2 regions of the Klebsiella sp. HN106 genome follow, and region 2 is predicted to be linked to the other one. Evidence: predicted binding sites of a transcription regulator. Region 2 holds the regulator's gene; the other holds the start of a gene.
The links. Region 2 encodes Fur, which represses iron uptake genes when iron is present. Its sites were predicted from a motif close to ATAATAATGAGAACNACTATCAA; they were not measured.
Positions count from the first base shown of each region.

Region 1: a site for Fur is predicted at 1,579-1,601, ahead of ACSIPU_RS16475 (siderophore-interacting protein). Genes of this name have one in related genera too.

Region 1 is NZ_JBLURD010000006.1:153,990-157,403, forward strand. It holds gene ygjG (putrescine aminotransferase) at 1-640, opposite strand, end outside; gene ACSIPU_RS16470 (PadR family transcriptional regulator) at 865-1,410, opposite strand; gene ACSIPU_RS16475 (siderophore-interacting protein) at 1,650-2,423, shown strand; gene ACSIPU_RS16480 (glycerone kinase) at 2,587-3,414, opposite strand, start outside.
Region 2 is NZ_JBLURD010000002.1:384,500-387,913, forward strand. It holds gene ybfF (esterase) at 1-136, shown strand, start outside; gene ybfE (LexA regulated protein) at 270-563, shown strand; gene fldA (flavodoxin FldA) at 713-1,243, shown strand; gene fur (ferric iron uptake transcriptional regulator) at 1,535-1,987, shown strand; gene tcuR (tricarballylate utilization LysR family transcriptional regulator TcuR) at 2,115-3,041, shown strand; gene tcuA (FAD-dependent tricarballylate dehydrogenase TcuA) at 3,139-3,414, shown strand, end outside.

The sequences.
Region 1 (3,414 bases), on a different contig from region 2:
CGCCAAAAGGTACATGACGGAATCCCGGCAGCAGGGGCATAAAGGGCTTACGGAAAGTGGATTTCGCAGTGGCTGAAAGCGCGCCCAGCGACTTACCGTGAAACGCGCCGCTGGTGGCGACGAAGGTAAACTTGCCGCGCGGAGACTGGTAGGCCTTCGCCAGCTTTAACGCCGCTTCGACCGACTCGGTACCGCTGTTGCTAAAGAAGCTGTATTTCAGTTTGCCCGGCGTTAAGGCCGCCAGGGTTTTAGCCAGCATGGCCCGCAGCGGGTCCAGCAGTTCCTGACTATGAAGGGGTTGTTTAGCGAGCTGATTTTCGACGGCGGAAACGACAACTGGATTACGGTGCCCTACATTAAAAATCCCAAACCCACCCAGGCAGTCAATAAACTCCTGTCCCTGAGTGTCGACAAGCGTATTTAATCCTCCCGCTTGCCACTCTACGGCTCCGTAATCCCCGCCAGCAGTGACCGATTTTCGATACGCTAAAAACCCCGGATTCACATGCTCTTTAAAGTATTCCCTGACCTCCTGGTTAAGTGATTTCATCTCTTCATGATCGAGCGTTCGCTTCTCAATAAGATTCAGTGCGTGTGCGCTGCAGGCCAGAGCCGATGCGCTTGAAGGTAACCTGTTCAAAATATGCTCCTGGGCGGGGCGTATCACATGATACTGAATTAAGTATTGCAGGGATTACGCCACTTCGGCGCGGGCCAGGAAAAACGGGATAAACGCAACGTGAAATCGCAATTGAGCAAAATTTTATTGGCATGTTTTACTCCTGAAGGCGTAAAACGATGCGCTGAAGGGCTACCGCCGCGTGCTTCGCGGCGGTGCAGGCTGCCCGATAATGAGGCAAAGGATTAGTCGAGCTGGGAGATCTCCATCGCCGCGCGGTCAATCACGCCGACAATCTGCTTTAGCTGCGCTTCGGTTATTTCCTGCTGGTTAACTTTTAAATCCAGTACCGCCTTAAAATTCTCCAGCGCGCGCTTCATCTGCGGGTTTTTACGTAGCTCACAACCCACCATTCGCGCCTGCAGTCTGGCCTGAATCTGCTCCAGCGGCTGCTGGTTTTCCGCGTGCAGCTGGCTGCCTTCGGCGGTGATGGCGATTTTTTTGCGACCGTTTTCGTCAGCCACGCTGATTAATCCCTGATCCTGGAGTAAATCGAGCGTCGGGTAGATGACGCCGGGGCTGGGACTGTAGTTGCCCTGGGTCATGGTTTCGATCTCTTTAATCAGTTCGTAACCGTGGCTGGCATTACGGGTGAGGATGTCCAGAATGACCAGGCGCAGCTCGCCATGGCCAAAGAAGCGCTGCCGGCGTCCGCCGCCTCTGCGACCGTGTTCGCCATGTTCGCCGTGGCGTCCGCGTGGCCCACGGCCTTCTTCGTGATGATCTCTCATGATTTTTTCCTTTGAGTTTTTTGATATATCTAATTTATATCTAAAAATACTCAAGTCGCAACCTTGTGGCAGATTTATTTTTTATATAGTTGATAATTAGAGATTTAATTCTATTTTTTGACTTTTGTGGCGTTTTACTATGGCTATATCAAAAAGTGCTTGCATTCTTTTTTAATGGCAATCATTATCATTTGCAATATTTTTAGATATATCTATTCCGTTCACCAAGGCGATGAAAGATGACAACGAGCAGGAATCCTAAATACCCGCAGCGCGTGCGTAATGAGCTGCGTTTCCGTGAGTTAACCGTATTGCGCGTCGAGCGTATCGGCAGCGCATTCCAGCGTATCGTGCTGGGCGGAGAGGCGCTGGAAGGCTTTGTCTCCCAGGGTTTCGACGACCATACCAAGCTTTTTTTCCCCACTGCGGGTGCTGCGTTTACGCCGCCGGAGGTGACGGATGAAGGCATTAACTGGGGCGAAGGCGTACGTCCGGCGACCCGCGATTATACGCCGCTTTACGACGCCGACCGTCATGAGCTGGCGTACGACTTTTTTATTCACGATGGCGGTATAGCCAGCAGCTGGGCGCTGGCGGCGAAACCGGGTGATAAGCTGGTCATCGGCGGCCCGCGCGGTTCGCTGGTGGTGCCGGAAGATTACGTCTGGCAACTGTATGTGACCGATGAGTCAGGCATGCCCGCGCTGCGCCGCCGTCTGCTGGGATTGCGGCAGCTTCCGACGCGCCCGCAGGTCACGGCGATCGTCACCATTGGCGATGAGTCTTATCAAGATTACCTGGCCGATCTCGATGGCTTCAATATTGAGTGGGTGGTGGGACATCACTCCTCTGCCGTGGCCGAGCGTCTGGCGCAGGTTGTGGTTCCAACCGAAGATTATTTTATCTGGGTGACCGGGGAAGGCGCGGTGGTGAAATCACTGCTGGCGCGTTTTGAAGGTCCGGAGATTGACCCGCAGCTGGTGCGTTCGCAGGCCTACTGGCACAGCAAGTAAGCGCGGGAGAAAACCCGGGTTGCGGCTGGCGCCTGACCCGGGCTACCAGACCTGCAGACGGCGGTGAACCATGGGGCGACCGGCCCGCAGACGGCGGTGAACCTGTAGCCCGGGCAAGGCGCGTTAAGCGCCGCCCCCGGGAGCAGGGGCGGTGCCAGAGAGACTATTTCTGCGCCAGCGCTTTAAACACCATGGCCACCGCGTGGGCTCCGGGGTCCATATTGCCGCGCAGACTATCGCTGTTCAGGTACGATGCGCGTCCTGCACCTGCTTTGCTGGCGTGAAGCGTACGATCCGCGCCCGCCTGCGCCGCCGCGAAAGCGGCCTGCAGATTTTCCGGTTCGGCCAGCAGCGCCGCCAGCGCCGGTTGCAGGGCGTCAATCATGGTTCGGTCGCCTTCGTCGGCACCGCCGTAAAACTTCATCTGTGCCAGACCGGCGTTTAGCGCTTCGGCGACGCTTGCCCCCTGTTCCAGCTTCTGCCCGGCGGCGGTAAAGAAAATCGACATCAGCACGCCGCTGGAACCGCCCATCACAACCGTCAGACGCTCGCCAATCAGGGCGAACAGCGTGGCGAGGTTAGCCAGCGGCAGCTGACGGCGCTGAAGTAAGTCGGCGATATCGCGTGCGCCAGCGGCAAAGGTGGAGCCAGTATCGCCGTCGCCAACCTTCGCATCCAGCGCATTGAGGTCCGCTTCCAGATCGGATAGCGTACCGGTCACCCGCTCTACGTAGCCTGCAACCTCGCTATTCTCCGAGGGCGTAAACTCCACCCGCGTACTGCGCAGCGACGAGGGCATCACGCTGATTGCGCGCGGCTGCACTGGCGTCTGCCAGCCGGCGGTTTCGACCGCGGAGAGCAGCGCTTTCTCAATGCTCTCTTCCAGCACGATGGCGGTGAGGGAAAAGCCTTTCATATCCAGCGCGGTGACCAGCGACGCCGGGCCTATCAGCCAGTCAATTCGCTGATGCAGCGGGGTATTGGCCAGCTC
Region 2 (3,414 bases):
TCGTGACGCGCTGCTGGCGCAGTTTCCCGAAGCTCGGGCGCACGTTATCGCCGGCGCCGGACACTGGGTGCATGCTGAAAAACCGGAGGCTGTGATCCGCGCCATTCGCCGTTATTTGACCTCTATCGCCGCGTAACTGCCTAAAATATACTCGACCGCGCGGCTTAATGTCCGCGGCCGTTGGCGCAGCCCGCCGCCTGATGTATTATGGCGCGCTGTCTGCGTCGGCTATGCCCGATAGCTTGTTTCCCCCGAAGTCACTCTGAATCATGGCAAAAGAACAAACGGACCGTACGACATTAGATTTGTTCGCAACTGAGCGTCGGCCGGGAAGACCGAAAACGAATCCGCTTTCGCGCGATGAACAGCTGCGCATCAACAAACGCAATCAGCTTAAACGCGACAAGAGCCGCGGCCTGAAGCGCGTGGAGCTTAAGCTCAATGCCGATGCGGTCGATGCGCTCAATGAGCTGGCCGAAGCCCGTAACATGAACCGCAGCGATCTGATCGAAGAGATGCTGATGACCCAGCTGGCAGCCCTGCGCGGCCAGGATAAAGCCTAAAACCCTCAAAAAATAAGCTTTCATGTAGCAGAGTGTGCAGTTGGGCGTGATTGCTGTTTCCGCGCCCTTCTCAGTTCTGCTATCATTGCCCCTATCTGCGGGCATTACGCCACTACCACATCATTAAGTTTCAAGAGGTTATTTTACTCATGGCAATCATCGGCATCTTTTTTGGCAGCGACACCGGCAACACCGAAAATATTGCAAAAATGATTCAAAAGCAGCTTGGTAAAGATGTTGCTGATGTTCACGACATTGCCAAAAGCAGCAAAGAGGATCTGGAAGCTCACGATATCCTGCTGCTCGGCATCCCAACCTGGTACTACGGTGAAGCCCAGTGCGATTGGGACGATTTCTTCCCGACGCTGGAAGAGATCGATTTTAATGGCAAACTGGTAGCCCTCTTTGGCTGCGGCGACCAGGAAGACTATGCTGAATACTTCTGCGATGCGCTGGGCACCATTCGCGATATCATCGAACCGCGCGGCGCAACTATCGTTGGCCATTGGCCGACCGCTGGCTACCATTTTGAAGCCTCTAAAGGCCTGGCCGATGACGATCATTTTGTCGGTCTGGCTATCGACGAAGACCGTCAGCCTGAACTGACTAACGAACGCGTCGAAAAATGGGTAAAACAGATTTCCGAGGAGCTGCACCTCGAAGAAATCAAGAATGCCTGAGTCTAAACGGCGTAATCACCATATTTCGCCGAATTGATAGATAAAAGCAATCAAAGTTATAGCTACAAGTTTTTAACTTTTAATCACATATCTGTACAATGTCCTCTGATTTAACGGGGTCGCGTGAAGCACTTTGTAGCGAGTGCCTCGTTTTTGACAGCATACAAGGCCCGATGCTTGCAGTTTTCATTTCACCATGGCAGTTCTATAATGAGACGCATTACATCGGGTGATTCTCTGTATTACTTCCGCTGATGGAAGTAGATCGTTTAGCAACAGGACAGATTCCGCATGACTGACAACAATACCGCATTAAAGAAAGCTGGCCTGAAAGTGACGCTTCCGAGATTAAAAATCCTGGAAGTGCTGCAAGGACCGGATAACCATCATGTCAGTGCGGAAGACTTATACAAACGCCTGATTGATATGGGTGAAGAGATTGGCCTGGCCACCGTCTACCGCGTACTGAACCAGTTTGACGACGCCGGTATCGTCACCCGTCATAATTTCGAAGGCGGTAAATCCGTTTTTGAACTGACGCAGCAGCACCATCACGATCATCTGATTTGCCTGGACTGCGGCAAAGTGATCGAGTTTAGCGATGATTCCATCGAAGCGCGCCAGCGTGAGATTGCCGCCAGACACGGTATTCGCCTCACCAACCACAGTCTGTACCTGTACGGCCACTGTGCAGAAGGCGACTGCCGCGAAGATGAACATGCCCACGACGCGGTAGAGAAATAATCACCGCATCGTTTATCAGCCAAAGCCAGCCTGCGGGTTGGCTTTTTTTTGCCCGCCATCTGCCGCCTCTTCCTCTCGCGCCTGAATACGTTTACTGTCGGTGCATCCTGCTTTATACGGAGTGCTTATGGAGCTTCGCCAGCTACGCTATTTTGTGCGCATTATTGAAACCGGCAGTATGGGCCGCGCCGCGCTTGACCTGAATATCGGCGTCTCCGCGCTTAGCCAACAAATGGCGCGCCTGGAAAATGAACTCGCCATTCGCCTGCTACAACGGACGTCTCGCGGTGTAATGCCCACCAGCGCTGGCCTCGCCTTCTATTCACAGGCGCAGCTGGCGCTGCGTCACGCTGATGATGCGGTTCTTGCTGCGCGCGAGGCGCGGCTATCTGGCCACGTCAGCGTCGGCATGGCCCCCAGCACCGCCTCTGTGCTCGGCGTACCCTTTATCAACGCGATGCGCGAAAGCTATGCCGACGTCCGCCTGCATCTGGTAGAAAGTCTCTCCGGCAACCTTGAACGCATGATCAACACCCGTCAGCTCGATTTAGCGATCGTGTTCCAGAAGGAGAAGCTTGTGCGCTGGAGCGCCAGGCCGATTCTTGAAGAGCGTCTGTTTCTGATTGGCACCCATAAGGTACTGGCTCCCCTTCCCGACGATAGCATCTCGCCGGACCAGCTCTCCGCTGTCCCGCTGATTATGCCAAGCCTGGGGCATGGGCTGCGCGGCAGGCTGGAGGCGATGTGCCAGGAGCATGCGCTTAATGTCGATGTGGTCGCTGAAATCGACGGTCTGGCCCTGCTGATGCGCGCCGTGCGCGACGGCCTCGGCGCCACTTTGCAGCCGGGAGCAGCGATTTCTCATCTCGACGGCGAGCCCCTGAGAGTGATCGGCATCAACAATCCGATACTCAGTCGGCCTAATTTTCTCGTCAGTCTTTCCGATGATGAACTGACCCCATCGGGTCTCGCCGCGCGAGTCATACTGGCAAAAGTCATGCGTCAGCTGGTCGAATCTGGCCGCTGGCCTGGCGCCAGCCTTTACGCACACTAAACCCCTCTTTAGCAATACGCCATAGCGTCCTGCCGCCCTGAGCGCATACATTTCCATTACAAATTTAACAATAAAGCAAACCGTAATGGAGCCAAAAATGGTGGATGTACTGGTGATTGGCGGCGGCAACGCTGCGCTATGCGCCGCCTTGACCGCCCGGGAATCCGGCGCGTCCGTGCTGCTGCTGGAGGCCGCGCCGAAAGAATGGCGCGGCGGAAACTCTCAGCACACGCGGAACCTTCGCTGTATGCACGATGCTCCGCAGGATGTGCTGGTCGACAGCTATCCGGAAGAAGAGTACTGGCAGGATCTGCTGCGCGTCACCGAGGGTAATACCAACGAAGCGCTGGCGCGGCTGGTGATCCGTACCTCA